Regions from separate parts of the Pseudomonas sp. AC193 genome, predicted to be linked through region 1. Evidence: predicted binding sites of a transcription regulator. Region 1 holds the regulator's gene; each other region holds the start of a gene.

Region 1 (5,745 bases):
AGGTCGCCTACCTCGGTGACGACCTTCCTGACCTGCCGGTGATCCGCCGCGTAGGCCTGGGCATGGCGGTTGCCAACGCTGCTGATTTCGTCCGCGAAAACGCCCATGGCGTGACCCGGGCCCGAGGCGGCGAAGGTGCTGCCCGTGAATTCTGCGAATTGATCCTGCGCGCCCAGGGCCGCCTCGATGCGGCCAACGCCGCGTACCTGTGAGCCAAACCATGTTCAGCAAAAAATTTCGCACCTTCCTGCTGTTTGGCTGCATCGCTGCGCTGTTTGCTGCGGTCGGCTACTGGAACATCAGCCCGGAACGCTTTCTCGACAAGCCGCCAGTGACGACCGAGGAAAACCCGATCGACTGGTACGCGACCAACACGCACACTCTGCAATACCTGCCGGATGGCGGCGTGCAATATGAAATGACGTCGGACAAAGCCGAGCACGTCAAGGCGACCGACATCGTTCTGGTCACCAAACCCGACCTGAACATGTACCGCGGCACTGACTTTCCGTGGCACGTGACCAGCGAGCGCGGCGAAGTGAATCCGGGCGGTACACAAGTAGAATTGATTGACTCGGTGCGTATCAAACGCACTGACGAACAAAACCGCGACCTGCTGGTCACTTCCACGCGCATGACCGTGTTCCCTCAGGAGCAATATGCGCAGACCGAGCAACCCGTTAGAATCGACGGCGCTGGCGGTGTATCAACCGGCGTTGGCATGAAAGCGTACCTGAAGGAAAGCAGGATACACCTGCTATCGAACGTAAGAGGACAGTATGAGGCTCGTTAAAACCCTCCCTATTTTGCTCAGTCTGGGCGCAGCACTGGGAAGCGTGAGCGCCTGGGCTCTGCCGAACGATCAGCAGCAACCTATCCGTATTCAGGCCGACGACGCCCAACTGGACGACAAGAACGGCATCGCCACCTATAAAGGTGATGTGATCATCACCCAGGGTTCGATGATCGTTAAAGGCAATACGGTGACTATCACCCGCACGCCAGCCGGCGATATCGACGTTGTAACGTCGGTGGGTAACCTTGCCTACTTCGAGCAACTGCAAACCCAGGGTGACGCCAAGCCTGTACAGGGCTGGGGCGTGACGATTCAGTACCACGCCGCGCAAAACCGCGTCGTGCTGATCGACAAGGCCAAGGTCGTCGACAAGGACAACAACACGACTCAGGGCGAGAAAATCGTCTATGACACCGTGAAGAAACTGGCCAGCGCCGGTCGCGCTACCGGCAGCAAAGTCACCGAATCGCGTCCGCGTATCGACATGGTGATCCAGCCGAAGAAGAAAACCGACGAGAAGACCCAGTAATGGCAACTCTGAAAGCTCAGCACCTGGCCAAGGCCTATAAAAGCCGCCAGGTCGTGCGTGATGTCAGCCTGTCGATCGACAGCGGCCAGATTGTTGGTTTGCTCGGCCCGAACGGTGCCGGTAAAACCACCTGCTTCTACATGATCGTGGGTTTGGTACAGGCCGATCAGGGCCGTGTGCTGATCGACGATCTGGACGTCAGCCACCAGCCAATGCACGGTCGTGCCAAGGCCGGTATCGGCTATCTGCCGCAAGAAGCGTCGATCTTCCGCAAACTGTCGGTGGCCGACAACATCATGGCCATCCTCGAGACCCGTCAGGAACTCGACAAGGCCGGTCGCCGCAAAGAGCTGGAAAGCCTGTTGCAGGAATTCCACATCACCCACATCCGCGACAACCTCGGCATGAGCCTGTCCGGTGGTGAACGCCGCCGGGTGGAAATCGCTCGCGCGCTGGCCACCGCACCAAAATTCATCCTGCTCGACGAACCGTTCGCCGGTGTCGACCCGATCTCGGTCGGCGACATCAAGCAGATCATCCACCACCTCAAGGCCAAGGGCATCGGTGTTCTGATCACCGACCACAACGTCCGCGAGACGCTGGATATCTGCGAAACCGCTTACATCGTCAACGACGGTCAACTGATCGCCGAAGGTGACGCCGAAACCATCCTGGCCAACGAACTGGTCAAGGAAGTGTATCTGGGTCACGAGTTCCGCCTGTAAGCGTCACAGTGCCCGGTGCGCAGCCGGAGTGCTGTATCGATTCAAGCTGGATTTAATACGCTTAATTGTTACAGCGCTCTAGGCAAACACTTCAGTTTCAGGCATATAATTTGCTTAAGTTTGGCGCTTCGGCGCCCTGTAGTGGATGGCGCATAGCGCCGGCGAATAAGGTGTTAAGCCCCTGCCATGAAACCATCGCTAGTCTTGAGAATGGGCCAGCAGCTGACGATGACACCGCAGCTGCAACAGGCCATCCGCCTGCTCCAATTGTCGACCCTGGATCTGCAACAGGAAATCCAGGAGGCTCTGGAATCCAATCCGATGCTCGAACGCCAGGAAGAAGGCGACGACTTCGACAACTCGGATCCCATGGCCGACAACGCCGAACAGAAGCCCACCGAGATCCAGGAACCTTCCTATCAGGAAGCCGCACCGACCGTCGATAACCTCGAAGACGGCGAATGGAACGAACGAATCCCCAACGAACTTCCGGTCGACACTGCCTGGGAAGACGTTTACCAGACCAGCGCCAGCAGCCTGCCCAGCAGCGATGATGACGAGTGGGATTTCACCACCCGCACCTCCGCCGGCGAAAGCCTGCAAAGCCACTTGCTGTGGCAACTCAACCTCGCACCGATGTCCGACACCGATCGCCTGATCGCCGTGACCCTGATCGATTGCATCAACAATCAGGGCTACCTGGACGAAACCCTCGAAGAAATTCTCGAGGCGTTCGATCCGGAACTGGACATCGAACTGGACGAGATCGAAGCCGTCCTGCACCGCATCCAGCAATTTGAACCGGCCGGTATCGGCGCGCGCAACCTCAGCGAATGCCTGCTGCTGCAATTGCGTCAGCTGTCGGCCAAGACGCCTTGGCTGGCGGAAGCCAAACGTCTGGTCAGCGATTACATCGATCTGCTCGGCAGCCGTGATTACAGCCAGTTGATGCGCCGTATGAAGCTCAAGGAAGACGAGCTGCGCCAGGTCATCGAACTGGTACAAAGCCTCAACCCGCGTCCGGGCTCGCAGATCGAATCCACCGAAGCCGAATACGTCGTCCCTGACGTCATCGTGCGCAAGGACAACGAGCGCTGGCTGGTCGAGCTGAATCAGGAATCGATGCCACGCCTGCGGGTCAACGCGCAGTACGCCGGTTTTGTGCGTCGTGCCGACACCAGCGCCGACAACACCTTCATGCGCAATCAGTTGCAGGAAGCCCGCTGGTTCATCAAGAGCCTGCAGAGCCGCAACGAAACCCTGATGAAAGTTGCCACCCAGATCGTCGAGCATCAGCGCGGTTTTCTGGAGTACGGCGACGAAGCCATGAAGCCGTTGGTGCTGCACGACATCGCCGAAGCAGTCGGCATGCACGAATCAACGATTTCCCGGGTGACCACGCAGAAATTCATGCATACCCCGCGCGGTATTTATGAACTGAAATACTTTTTCTCCAGCCACGTCAGCACCTCCGAAGGCGGTGAATGCTCGTCCACGGCGATCCGCGCGATCATCAAAAAACTGGTTGCCGCGGAAAATCAGAAAAAGCCGTTGAGTGACAGCAAGATCGCTGGTTTACTGGAGGCACAAGGCATTCAGGTGGCTCGCCGCACCGTCGCCAAGTACCGCGAATCCCTCGGGATCGCGCCTTCGAGCGAACGCAAGCGGTTGATGTAAGCCACGTTACAGCGTTCCAGTGGCAGGCTATCCAGCCTGCCGCTTTATGCACTGGCAACGAAGGAGAAGCTGTATGCAAGTCAACATCAGTGGACACCAACTGGAAGTGACCCAACCTCTGCGTTCCTACATCGAGGAAAAACTCCAACGACTGGAGCGACATTTCGACAAGATCACCAACGTGCAAGTCACGATGTGTGTCGAAAAGCTGAAGCAGAAAATCGAAGCCACCTTGCATATTCCCGGCAGCGAAGTGGTCGCCAACGCAGAAGATACTGATATGTATGCTGCGATCGACTCACTGACCGACAAGCTGGATCGCCAACTCAAAAAGCATAAGGAAAAGACCCAGAGCCTCCTCCAGGGCGCGACCGGTCGATAACCCCCCATTCCATGATCCGACTTGAAAGTATCCTGACCCCCGGCCGTTCCCTCGTGAACGTGCCGGGCGGCAGTAAAAAGAAAGCCCTCGAACAAATTGCCAACCTGATCGCCCGCGAAGTGCCGGATCTGGAGATGCAAGATGTCTTCGAGGCTCTGATTGCCCGTGAAAAACTCGGCTCGACCGGTTTTGGCAACGGCATCGCCATTCCCCATTGCCGCCTGAAAGGTTGTGTAACGCCAATCAGCGCGTTGATGCACCTTCAAGCCCCTATCGATTTCGACGCCATCGACGGCGCGCCGGTTGACCTGCTGTTTGTTCTGCTGGTTCCGGAAGCCGCCACCGATGCGCACCTGGAATTGCTGCGCCAGATCGCCAGCATGCTGGATCGCAAGGATGTGCGCGATAAACTGCGCAGCGCTCCGAGCAACGAAGCCTTGTACCAGGTCGTACTGGACGAGCAAAACGGGCAGTAATCATGCGTTTGATCATCGTCAGTGGCCGTTCCGGCTCGGGTAAAAGCACCGCACTGGATGTCCTTGAGGACAACGGTTATTACTGCATCGACAACCTGCCGGCGGGTTTACTGCCGGAACTGGCCGAACGAGCGCTGATTCACACCGAATTGGCGCAACCGCTGGTCGCCGTATCGATTGACGCGCGCAACCTGCCAAGCCATTTGTCACGCTTTCCCGAATTGCTCGAAGTCGTCCGTAGCCGGCACATTCAATGCGATGTGTTGTACCTGGATGCCGACGAGGAAACCCTGCTCAAGCGTTTCTCGGAAACCCGCCGCCGCCACCCGCTGAGCAATGCCAACCGCTCGCTGGCCGAGGCGATTCAGGATGAAACCGCCCTGCTCGGCCCGATCGCCGACCTGGCTGATCTGAAGATCAACACCACCAGTCTGAACCTGTACCAGTTGCGCGACACCATCAAGCTGCGCCTGCTGAATCAGCCGGAGCCGGGCACGGCGTATCTGGTTGAGTCATTCGGCTTCAAGCGCGGCATGCCGGTGGATGCCGATCTGGTGTTTGATGTGCGCTGCCTGCCCAACCCGTACTGGAAGCCGGAACTGCGTGCGCAATCAGGGCTCGATGCGCCGGTGGCTGAATATCTGGCAGCGCAACCTGACGTCGAAGAAATGTTTCAGGACATCTTCACTTACCTGCACAAATGGCTGCCGCGCTTCGCAGCGAGCAACCGCGCCTACGTCACGATTGCCATTGGCTGCACCGGCGGGCATCACCGCTCCGTCTACCTGACCGAACGTCTGGGTCAGGCCCTGCAGAAAACCCTGAAGAACGTCCAGGTTCGCCACCGCGACCTCACTTAAAGGATTCACACCGCGATGCCTGCTCTGGAAATCGAAATCATCAACAAACTGGGCCTGCATGCCCGCGCATCGGCCAAGTTCGTTGGCGTGGCCGGGCAGTATCCGGATTGCACGATCAGAGTGGGTCGCACGCCGGAGACCACGGTTGATGGCAAAAGCATCATGGCGATGATGATGCTGGCGGCTGGCAAGGGCACCAAGATCTATTTGAGTACTGAAGGGCATCAGGAACAGGAAGCGCTGGATGCGCTGGTGGCGTTGATCAACAACTACTTCGATGAAGGTGGCTGAGAGCAAAAG
Region 2 (5,745 bases), 920 kb from region 1:
GCGGGCATCGAGCAAGCGCAGGGTGTTGTCCGCGCGTTCGATAAAGGTGCCGAGACGAATAAAACGAAATGCATCGTTGCGCATGATCGTGCCGTAGGACGCGCCACGAAACAGGTGCGAACGCTCCTTGATCCACTCGCAGAAGCGACTCATGCCGTAGCGGCTGAGGCCCTGTTCAGCGATCCCGCGAATCTCCAGCCACGTCGAGTTGATGTTCTCCCACATGTCCGCCGTGATGCGTCCGCGCACTGCATGGGCACTGGCCCGTGCGGCGCCGAGGCAACTGTAGATGCTCGCCGGGTTGGCCGCATCGAGGGCAAAAAAATGCAGCAGACGTTCGGCATGCAATGCGCCGTGACGCTCCAGATAATCCTCAAGGGTGCCGGTGATCAACAGCGGCATGGCTAGTTCGTGCAAACCGTCGCCGCGTCCGTCCTGCGGCATCAGTGATAGCGAATAACTGATATCGAGCATCCGCGCGAGGTTTTCCGCCCGCTCCAGGTAACGCGACATCCAATACAGATCCGAGGCAGTTCTACTTAACATGGCAAGCTTCCTTCAATCCTCGACCACCCAGGTGTCCTTGGTTCCGCCGCCCTGTGATGAGTTCACCACCAGCGAGCCTTCGCGCAGCGCCACACGGGTCAAACCGCCGGGCACCACACGGGTTTCGCGACCGGACAAGACAAACGGGCGCAAATCGATATGGCGCGGCGCAATGCCGTTTTCGACAAAGGTCGGACAGGTCGACAGCGACAACGTCGGTTGCGCGATGTACGCGTGGGGTTTGGCCTTGATGCGTTCGCGGAAAGCATCGATTTCCGCTTTCGTTGACGCCGGCCCCACCAGCATTCCGTAACCGCCGGAGCCTTGGGTTTCCTTGACCACCAGATCTGGAAGATTGGCCAGCACGTGGGAAAGTTCAGACGGGTTGCGGCATTGCCAGGTCGGCACGTTTTTCAGGATCGGTTCTTCGTCGAGATAGAAACGGATCATGTCGGTGACAAACGGGTACACCGATTTGTCGTCCGCCACGCCGGTGCCGATGGCATTGGCCAACACGACGTTGCCGGAGCGATAGGACGACAGCAGCCCCGGCACGCCGAGCATTGAGTCCGGGTTGAACGCCAATGGATCGAGGAAAGCGTCGTCGAGGCGGCGGTAAATCACGTCCACTGCTTTCGGGCCGTCGGTGGTGCGCATGAAGACTTTGTCGTCACGCACGAACAGATCCGCACCCTCGACCAGTTCCACGCCCATTTCCCGGGCAAGAAACGCGTGCTCAAAGAAAGCACTGTTGAAGCGCCCCGGCGTCAGCACCACCACACTCGGGTCATCAATCGGGCTGGAGCTTTTCAGCGTGTCGAGCAACAGGTTCGGGTAGTGATCGATCGGGGCGATGCGTTGCGCGGCGAACAACTCCGGGAACAATCGCATCATCATTTTGCGATCTTCGAGCATGTAGCTGACGCCGCTCGGCGTACGCAGGTTGTCTTCGAGCACGTAATACGTGCCGTCGCCATCGCGCACCAGATCGACGCCGGAAATGTGCGAATAGATATCGCGGTGCAGATCCAGGCCTTGCATCGCCAACTGGTATTGCTCGTTGGCCAGCACCTGTTCGGCGGGAATGATCCCGGCCTTGATGATGCGCTGCTCGTGATAAAGGTCGGCGAGGAACATGTTCAACGCCTTGACCCGCTGGATGCAGCCGCGCTCGACGATCCGCCACTCGCTGGCGGGGATGCTGCGCGGAATGGTGTCGAAAGGAATCAGGCGCTCGGTGCCCTGCTCGTCCCCATAGAGCGTGAAAGTAATCCCGGCGCGATGGAACAGCAGATCGGCCTCGCGTCGCCGTTGGGCCAGCAGCTCGTCAGGCGTGTCGGCCAGCCATCGGGCGAACTCCCGATAATGCGGGCGAACCTGGCCGCCGGCATCGTACATCTCATCAAAATAGGTGCGGATCATGCCGTACTCCTTGTCACCCGGACATACAGGCCTTCGCAAGGCCCGTGCCATCGGCATAAACGCTTTGATTTCAATCGGTTGGATATTCACGCCGCAGGCGCCGCACCATTCCTGTGCGGCAAATGCCCCAACCTGATTGCCCCCGCTTCATTGCGACGCACTGCATCGCCTATTAGCAGCATAGTCAGAGTTGATTTCACTGCCCGGGATCGGCTGCGGATAATCCGCGCATTCGCTGCAAAACTTCGCCGCTCCCCGCACCGCGAAGTGGTCAGCTCAATTGATTGGGATTGCCCCGGCAGCCCGCCCAGCCTTAACCCTGACCGGTTTCCTCTCCTTATCGGTCTTCCCTTTTAGCCACCCTCTCCGGTGGCTTTTTTTTGCCTTTTGGAAATGTTTTGAAAGCAAAAGCAAAAGATCGCAGCCTTCGGCAGCTCCTACATGAATCTGTGTAGGAGCTGCCGAAGGCTGCGATCTTTTGATCTTCTATCTATAAATATTCAATTCAACCGGTGGCGGCTACGCACCTCCTGTTTCACGCCCCACCCTTCGATTATTCCGCCCAGAGGCTCGACCACCGCCGAAAAGCCCTGTTCAAAGTCGCCGATATCGTCATACGTCGCGTACATCACTTTGCTTAATTCCAGCGCCCACGCACCGTCATCACGCACGCTGACCTGGGCATTGATGGATTCACCGCGAAATTTGCCTGCTGCCCTGCGCGCCCGCTCCTCGTCCGGGAAAATCGCGTAGAACTCGATGGGATGGAATCGGGAAAAATCGAAACCGCCTTCTTTCATGCGGCGCAGAACATTGCTGCTGATGTCTTCTTGATAGGCTGTGCTCATGAATCGTCCCCCTCGCATAGATGGATAGACTTTCCGTATTCCCGCCCCGGGCCTTTGGCCAAAGTACTGCGACAACGTCGTTGAACGCGGGAAACAAGCATGTAGCTGACAAGACCAGACCTTAGCGATCCGTTCGCTGATCTCGCTTGCAGAGTAGCCCCAAGATAGAGCTGCTGCCAAGGCCTGGTGGTGAAGGTGACAAGAAGAATGTCAGATAGGGGTGATGCTGCGGATTTCGATGCTGTTCTGGGTTTTCAGACTTTTCACGCCAGCATCGGCGGTGCGCCCTTCCAGATCGTTGAGATCCAGCTCGGCGGCCACGGGCAGGAGCCGTGCCTTGATCAGTTGTGCGGCCTCATCGTCACTGGGGCATTCCGCACGTTCGAACACCTCATCGACAATTTCACCATGATCGTCCACGAAAGTGACTTTCCACTTTTGCATCGGTGCCTCCTCGATCAAACCCGCAAATGGGCTTACAACTATCTCGACTGTTTACGCAGAAAGTTGGTTCAAAAGGATTACAGCGGGCGAAGATGAAAAAAACGACATCTACCGTGCGGGGCAAACAAATGTGGGAGCGGGCTTGCTCGCGAATGCGATTTGTCATCCAACAAATTTGTTGGCTGACAGTCCGCTTTCGCGAGCAAGCCCGCTCCCACAGGGGTTTTGCAGTGTTCTTTTAGTCGTTGCTTGGCTTGTTGATCGCTTGCAGCACGTACTGCGGCAAGGCGAATGCGCCGATGTGGATTTCCGGGTTGTAATAGCGGGTGACGATGCCGCTGCCGATGAAGCGCTGTTGCAGGGTTTCACGGCTCAGTTTGCGGTAGGCCGGGTTGGTCGAGCCCCAAGCGAAGGTCATCGAACCGCCGATGTAGGTCGGTACGGCCGCTTGATAGAAGTGCCAGTCCGGGAACAGGCTCTTCAGGCGACCGGCGGTGGTTTTCACTTCGTCGATCTGCATGAACGGTGTGCCGTTCTGGGTCACGAGGATGCCGCCCTCGTTCAGGCAGCGGTGGCAGGCCTGATAGAAGTTCTCCGAGAACAGCACTTCGCCCGGGCCGATCGGGTCGGTGGAGTCGGAGATGATCACGTCGAATTTTTCCGTGGTGGTGGCGACGAAACGCATGCCGTCGTCGATCACCAGGTTCAGACGTGGATCGTCGTAAGCGCCGCTGGAGTGGTTCGGCAGGAATTCTTTGCACATGTCGACCACGGTGCCGTCGATCTCGACCATGGTGATGTGTTCAACGCCAGCGTGTTTGGTCACTTCGCGCAACATGCCGCCGTCACCGCCGCCGATGATCAGCACGCGCTTGGCGCTGCCGTGGGCGAGGATCGGCACGTGGGTGAGCATTTCGTGGTAGATGAATTCGTCGGCTTCGGTGGTCTGGATCACGCCGTCCAGCGCCATCACGCGGCCCATGCGCGGGTTCTGGAAGATCACCAGATGCTGGTGTTCGGTGCGCACTTCGTGCAGCAGTTTTTCCATGCGAAAACGCTGGCCGTAGCCTTCGTAGAGGGTTTCCAGGTACTCGCTGGTTTTGGTGACGGTCATGGTCAAGTGCTCCGATGAATGCGCGGGCGCCAATCGTGGGGACGATTGCCCGGGAAAGGCGCGCATTCTACGTTGCCGAAGATGACAGGTCGAACCTCACAACCACAATCCCTGTAGGAGCTGCCGAAGGCTGCGATCTTTTGATCTTGTTTTTTACAATCAACATCAAAAGATCGCAGGCTTCGGCAGCTCCTACAGGGGTATTGCGGTGTTAGCTGATTCAGATCCGGACGTTACCGCGTGGCCCGGCGATTGCCCAGATGATCAGGCCCAGCACTGGCAGGAGGATGATCAGCAGCACCCAGACGATTTTCATCCCGGTGGTCGCGCCGCTTTTCAGCACATTGATGATGGCCCAGATGTCGAGGGCGAGGATGATCAGGCCGATCAGACCGTTGAACGTGGAACCCATGGTGTCGCTCCAGAATAGTGGCATGCACTTTTAGGATAGACGGTCACGCGCAGGGTTCCCTTTTATTGCACTCAGACGTGAACGGCGATCTTCAACGCCTCCAGCGCGGGTGCAGTCGTGATGCCGACTTCGGCGCACAACTCCAGCACGCGCGGCACGTCGTTGCCGAAGACCAGCACCATTTGCAGCTCATCGTCGAGCAACTGACTGAAGTTCATCAGCGTGTAACCGCCGTTTTCCTTGTTCATGCTGCTCATCTGCACCTGAATGCGGTTGAGCGCGGTCAGGGCTTCGGTTTTCGCCAGTTGCTTGGGCTTGAGATTGAAATCCACGCCCGGGCCGAACGAGGCGACGATCTGCGCGAACAGGTCAACGTAGGTGTCGGCCTGGAACAACACGGTTTCCGGCAGGCTGCCGACGACGACCCACTCGCCCAACGGGATCGGGAAAGTGTCGTCGTAGTTGATGTCCGGGTTGGCTGCCAGGAAGGCGTCGGCATCGGCGTAGGCTTGCGCCGCTTCATCGGCCACTTTCAGGATCTCGTCCTCGGCCATGCAGCCGGAGCTGATTTTGCTGATGAGTTCGACGAGTGCGGCTTTCATGAGGGCGGATCCTGTGGAAGGTGAAATTTGAGGGCGCGGAGGATAGCGCACAACGCAAAAGATCGCAGCCTGCGGCAGTTCCTACAGAGGGATCAGTGTAGGAGCTGCCGCAGGCTGCGATCTTTTGACTTTATCAACCCAACAATTTTTCCAGCTGCGCCGTGGTATCGACCGCACCCATGGTGCGCGCCGCGTCCAGCGCCGTTGCGCCGTTGGCGTCCTTGGCCTGCGCGTCGGCGCCTTTGCCGAGCAAGTAATCGACGATTTCAACGCGGTTGAACATCGCCGCCATCATCAGCGCCGTCCGGCCATCAAACGACGAACCTTCGATCTCGGCACCCGCCTCGACCAACGCCT
Region 3 (5,745 bases), 1.3 Mb from region 1:
TTCATCGAGAAACAGCACGCCGTGGTGGGCGAGGGTGATTTCACCAGGTTGCGGTTTCGAGCTGCCGCCGACCAGTGCCGGGCCGGATGCCGAGTGATGCGGCTGGCGAAACGGCCGCTGCGGCCAGTGGGTCAGAGGCACGCAACTGGCGACCGATTGAATGGCCGCCACTTCCAGTGCCTCGCTTTCGGCAAGTGGTGGCAGCAACCCGGGCAGGCGACTGGCCAACAAGGTTTTGCCCGTCCCCGGCGGGCCGCTGAACAACAGGTTATGCGCGCCCGCCGCGGCAATCAGCAGCGCACGTTTGGCAGCTGATTGGCCTTGGACTTCGTTGAGATCGGGATAGGGTTTGCTGGCGTACATCAGGCCGTTCGAGACATACGGTTCAACCGGCGTATGGCCATTGAAATGCGCCACCGCCTCCAGCAGATGATCCACCGCAAACACCTTCAACCCCGAAGCAAGGCAGGCCTCCTCAGCATTCGCTCGCGGCACCACCAGCGCACGACCCGCCTTGCGCGCCGCCAATGCTGCCGGCAACACGCCACGCACCGCTCGTACGGCGCCGGACAGCGCCAACTCACCAAGACATTCCACATCATCCAGCGTCAGACACGGCACCTGCACACTCGCCGACAGAATCCCCAAGGCAATCGCCAGATCAAACCGCCCACCGTCCTTTGGCAAATCCGCTGGCGCCAGATTCAAGGTGATCCGCCGCGCGGGAAACTGCAGCCCGGAATTGATGATCGCGCTGCGCACCCGATCCTTGCTCTCCTTCACAGCCGCCTCGGGCAGGCCGACCATGGTCAGCGACGGCAGACCGTTGGCCAGATGGACTTCGACGGTAACAGCGGGGGCTTCCACGCCAATCTGGGCGCGACTGTGGACGATGGAGAGGGACATGGTCGTTCCTTGAGCTGAATCGGGGAGCCGCTTCCTGCGGTTTTTTTAAGGGTAGTTGAGCCGGGTTTCAGTGCTGAAATAGAGGTTTACAAGACGTATCAAGACCCGATGGGCTGTCACTGCTTGCCTGAATTGGAGCGTTGACTCTCGACCGGCATTGACGGATCATCCTGTTCGAGGACTGCAACTGCGCATTCGTCGGGACTGGGCACCAGCAAAAGCTCCCCCGCATTTTTGGCAGCAGAGAAAGCTGGTTTCTCTGAAGTAGTGACGACGGGCTAGCCTGTCGGATTCTGAACCCACGGCCGTAAAGCCCGGAGCTAAAGAATCGCTGCGACTACTCCTCAAAAAACACTTAAAAGGCGTCCATCGGACGCCTTTTTTTATTTCTGATTTGATGGTGCTCGTGGTATCTGCCCCACTAACGTGCCATGTGCGCGTTTTTGCGGGTACCAAGTCACCACGAAGTAACCAAATCCTGTGGCGCGCTCGTGTCGCGGTTCAAGAATCAGTGTTCCCATAGATGTCCTCAGTACCGCGACCCTGTTTCCACATCGCTGTTCTTTGAACTCACAATAGATTTGTGCTCCCGGGACAATCATTTTCGCAACAATCGCTGCTATCCCATCGGCAGTCTGGCAACCATGCTTGAGCAAATCGGCACTATGGGCTTCCCAAATGTGCACTACGCCAAAACCACTATTCGCTCGACGGTGGATACCTACACGCAGATAAATCTTCCCGCCTGGCAAGCCGAATTTTGGCATATCGGGGATCGTGCCAAAGGTGTAACCACCATCTGGATGCTGAACCAGCGTGTTTTCTTTGAGCTTAAGCAGATCAGACAAGAGGGATCCAGAACCAGAGTGTCTGGCGATCAATGTGTATCGCCTGGAACTCGACAAATAGGATCGACCAGCGCAGGCGAAAACCACCAGCCTAATCACAGCGAAGAACTCACGTAATCAGGCGCAGACGCTGATTCTCGTAGGGTTATGCCCTAATAGTTGTAGGACGCCGGCGAAACGGTTTGCCCGATTCGCTGATCAGCAGGGTGTTTTCGATCTGGTTGTGGATCAGGGTTTTTCGGGTTTGGTATTGGTCGGGGTCGAGTTTTCGCAGCATGCGTTCGTTGAGGTGGATGTGCAGCAGGCGGCTCAGGTCTCGGGCGCAGAACCAGGGTTGGTTCTGGATGAGGAGGGCGTGGAGGGGGAGTTTGTGGCGGGTGAAGATATTAGGTGTCAGGTAGTTTTCGTCCATGGTTCAGTTCTCGAATTCAAGTGAAGAAAACTGCTTCTGTTCGTCGCCAAACGAAAAGGGTGGCAGCTATGCGCGGGTTGGCGAACCGGTGAATTCGAAACCGGCAGACCCTGAGGTCTCCCACGCAAAGCCGCCATAACTCGTTGAGAGAAAAAACCTCTCTGTGAGTTTAGTTGCATTGCGTCAAATTCGATCCAGGTCGCCAAACCCGGTGCTGAACATTCAGCATCGGGTGAGCTTAGAAACCTGGGCTTTTCGGCGCAATCGGACGGCGGTCATTCAGGTTGTAGGACGTTGCCGGGATGGTTGAAGGGCTGGAGATCAAAAGATCGCAGCCTTCGGCAGCTCCCACAGGGGGTTGCGGGGTTATTCAGCAGGCGGTGTCAGCTTGGCTTCCATCTCGGCGACTTTGGCTTCGAGGCTTTCGAGGCGAGCGCGAGTGCGGGCCAGAACGACCATCTGACTATCAAACTCTTCACGGCTCACCAAATCGAGTTTGCTGAAGGCACTTTGCAGCAGCATCTTGAACTGGCTTTCGATTTCGGCTTTCGGCAGCGGGGTGTCGCCGCTGAAGAGGCGGGAGGCGGTGCCGCTCAGGGCGTCGAGGAAGTCTTTGGGCGCGAGCATGGTGGATGTCCTGGAAACAATGGCCGGCAGTGTATCACGCAGTGTCTATAGTCAATCTCGCGGTCAGGGATGCACGCTTTTCGCGCAGGCGGACGGACGGCGACGCACCGTTGTTGTGCGTATCCGGATGGGGTTTTGCACGGGATGGCGTGCGACAGCGGCCAAGGGATTGAAATCAGTGGTTTTTGGCGAGATGGCAAGCTTTCTGCTTAGTCACCTTCGACCCATGCACTGATGCAGTCGCTGTGACGAATGCAGTGCGGCAGACGGAGCGGGGAGTTTCGTCGGCAGCGGTTAGCTGGCGTCAGTCGGGCAGGTACGGCCGACGATGCGTTACAAAGCCAGGCACTGCGCTTAGACTTGAGTCGGGTTTGTTTTCCTGGGGCAAGTCCACCAATTCGGGAGAGAGTTTTCATGAAGCTAGTCACTGCCATCATCAAGCCGTTCAAGTTGGACGACGTGCGCGAGTCGCTGTCCGAAATCGGCGTGCAGGGCATTACCGTTACTGAAGTCAAAGGCTTCGGCCGGCAGAAGGGTCACACCGAGCTGTATCGCGGCGCGGAATATGTGGTCGATTTTCTGCCCAAGGTGAAAATCGACGTGGCCATCGACGACAAGGATCTGGATCGGGTTATCGAGGCGATAACCAAGGCGGCCAACACCGGCAAGATCGGTGACGGCAAGATCTTCGTGGTCAATCTGGAACAGGCGATTCGCATCCGTACCGGCGAAACCGATACCGACGCGATTTAACCGCCGCCACAAACCCCAACGCCCCAGGAGAAAACAATATGACTCTGCGTAAATTCGCAGGGCTAGGAGCCCTGTTGTCCATCGTAATGCCAAGCCTTGCAATGGCGGCAGACGAAGTGGCGGCCCCAGTCCTCAATTCCGGCGACACTGCCTGGATGCTCACCTCGACGGCACTCGTGCTGTTCATGACCATTCCCGGCCTGGCGCTGTTCTACGGCGGCATGGTTCGCTCGAAAAACATTCTTTCCGTGATGATGCAGTGCTTCGCCATTACCGGTCTGATCAGCATCCTGTGGGTCATTTATGGCTACAGCATTGCGTTCGACACCACCGGCATGGAGCAGGGCGTCGTCAACTTCAACTCGTTCTTCGGCGGCATGGGCAAGGCGTTCCTCGCCGGTGTCACGCCTTCGAGCCTGACCGGTCCTGCGGCGCTGTTCCCTGAAGCGGTGTTCATCACCTTCCAGATGACTTTCGCGATCATCACCCCGGCGCTGATCGTCGGTGCGTTCGCCGAGCGGATGAAGTTCTCCGCGATGCTGATCTTCATGGGCATCTGGTTCACCCTGGTTTACGCGCCGATCGCGCACATGGTCTGGTTCGGCAACGGCGGCCTGATGTGGGACTGGGGCGTGCTCGACTTCGCGGGCGGCACCGTGGTGCACATCAACGCCGGTGTCGCTGGTCTGATCTGCTGCCTGGTGTTGGGTAAGCGTAAAGGCTTCCCGACCACCCCGATGGCTCCGCACAACCTCGGTTACACCCTGATGGGCGCGGCGATGCTGTGGGTCGGCTGGTTCGGCTTCAACGCCGGTTCCGCTGCGGCGGCCAACGGCACTGCCGGCATGGCGATGCTGGTTACCCAAATCGCTACCGCTGCGGCGGCGCTGGGCTGGATGTTTGCCGAGTGGGTCACCCACGGCAAGCCAAGCGCACTGGGCATTGCTTCGGGTGTGGTTGCCGGTCTGGTCGCGATCACTCCGGCTGCCGGCACCGTGGGCCCGATGGGCGCACTGGTGATCGGTCTGGCCGCAGGCGTGGTGTGCTTCTTCTGCGCCACCACCCTGAAACGCAAACTCGGTTATGACGATTCCCTGGACGCGTTCGGTGTACACGGTATCGGCGGTATTCTCGGCGCGATCCTTACCGGTGTCTTCGCTGCGCCGGCTCTGGGTGGCTTCGGCACCGTCACCGATATCGGCGCGCAAGTCTGGATTCAGGTCAAAGGCGTCGGCTTCACGGTGATCTACACCGCGATCGTCACCTTCATCATCCTCAAGGTGCTGGACGCCGTCATGGGTCTGCGTGTGACCGAGGAAGAAGAATCGGTCGGCCTCGATCTGGCACAACACAACGAACGCGGCTACAACCTGTAAGTACGCGCACTGAAAAAAATTGCCCGGTTCGCCGGGCATTTTTTTGTCCGGGATTTGTCATTAAGCGACAGGCTGAAAGGATTTTTCGTACGCCTTTAGTCGTGTTTACGACGACGGTTTTTCACCGGCCAAACGCTTACGTGATTGCACGCGTATTAGGGCCTTTGTTTTTTCCCAGAGCGCGCTAGAATGCGCCCCGAACGTGCGGAGAACTGTATGTGGCAACAGACTCTGATTACCCTGCGGGCACGGCCCCGGGGCTTTCATCTGGTAACGGACGAGTTACTCGCTGGCCTGCCTGAACTCAGGGAGTGCCGGGTCGGTCTGTTGCATTTGTGGCTGCAGCATACCTCGGCGTCGTTGACCATCAACGAGAACGCCGATCCGGCGGTACGTCGCGACTTCGAACGATTTTTCAATCGTCTGATCCCACAAGGAACAGACGGCTATGAGCATAACGACGAAGGCCTGGACGACCTCCCGGCGCACTTCAAGGCCAGCGTGCTTGGTTGTCAGATCAGTCTGCCGGTGTCGGCAGGGCGACTGGCACTGGGTACCTGGCAAGGTGTTTATCTGGGCGAGCACCGTGATCATGGCGGTGCCCGTAAAGTCCTCGCCACCTTGCACGGTGAAGGGGCATAAACCGTTGGTCACCAATGGTTACTGATTTTTTAACGGCGACTTTCGACAGTTGCCAAAGCTGGTCTATAACTAATCTGCTTTTCGCAAGTCATGAGGTAGAACATGAGCGACGATGATCTGGAAAACGACGACCTCGAAGTAGGCGACGAAGACGAGGCCGAGGAAGGCCTGGAAGCAGCAG

The links. The regulator sigma-54, encoded in region 1, starts transcription at its own class of promoters, with help from an activator protein. The targets are predictions, from matches to a motif close to ANTGGCATNNANNTTGCTNT.
Region 2: the regulator sigma-54 is predicted to act here: its motif matches at 2,001-2,020, upstream of ACZZ0D_RS15395 (circularly permuted type 2 ATP-grasp protein).
Region 3: the regulator sigma-54 is predicted to act here: its motif matches at 2,986-3,005, upstream of glnK (P-II family nitrogen regulator).

The regions. Positions count from the first base shown of each region.
Region 1 is NZ_OZ409832.1:4,358,182-4,363,926, forward strand. Features, by position in the region: gene ACZZ0D_RS19745 (KdsC family phosphatase) at 1-212, shown strand, start outside; gene lptC (LPS export ABC transporter periplasmic protein LptC) at 221-793, shown strand; gene lptA (lipopolysaccharide transport periplasmic protein LptA) at 780-1,325, shown strand; gene lptB (LPS export ABC transporter ATP-binding protein) at 1,325-2,050, shown strand; gene ACZZ0D_RS19765 (RNA polymerase factor sigma-54) at 2,237-3,727, shown strand; gene hpf (ribosome hibernation-promoting factor, HPF/YfiA family) at 3,801-4,109, shown strand; gene ptsN (PTS IIA-like nitrogen regulatory protein PtsN) at 4,121-4,585, shown strand; gene rapZ (RNase adapter RapZ) at 4,588-5,445, shown strand; gene ACZZ0D_RS19785 (HPr family phosphocarrier protein) at 5,461-5,736, shown strand.
Region 2 is NZ_OZ409832.1:3,435,274-3,441,018, forward strand. Features, by position in the region: gene ACZZ0D_RS15390 (alpha-E domain-containing protein) at 1-546, opposite strand, end outside; gene ACZZ0D_RS15395 (circularly permuted type 2 ATP-grasp protein) at 559-1,968, opposite strand; gene ACZZ0D_RS15400 (ribonuclease E inhibitor RraB) at 2,469-2,816, opposite strand; gene ACZZ0D_RS15405 (hypothetical protein) at 3,027-3,260, opposite strand; gene speE (polyamine aminopropyltransferase) at 3,499-4,374, opposite strand; gene ACZZ0D_RS15415 (PLDc N-terminal domain-containing protein) at 4,595-4,786, opposite strand; gene ACZZ0D_RS15420 (hypothetical protein) at 4,858-5,388, opposite strand; gene ACZZ0D_RS15425 (ankyrin repeat domain-containing protein) at 5,522-5,745, opposite strand, start outside.
Region 3 is NZ_OZ409832.1:5,638,672-5,644,416, forward strand. Features, by position in the region: gene ACZZ0D_RS25250 (YifB family Mg chelatase-like AAA ATPase) at 1-906, opposite strand, end outside; gene ACZZ0D_RS25255 (hypothetical protein) at 1,290-1,754, opposite strand; partial or broken gene ACZZ0D_RS25260 (BRO-N domain-containing protein) at 1,939-2,166, opposite strand; gene ACZZ0D_RS25265 (accessory factor UbiK family protein) at 2,533-2,793, opposite strand; gene glnK (P-II family nitrogen regulator) at 3,208-3,546, shown strand; gene ACZZ0D_RS25275 (ammonium transporter) at 3,585-4,922, shown strand; gene ACZZ0D_RS25280 (secondary thiamine-phosphate synthase enzyme YjbQ) at 5,139-5,564, shown strand; gene sutA (transcriptional regulator SutA) at 5,667-5,745, shown strand, end outside.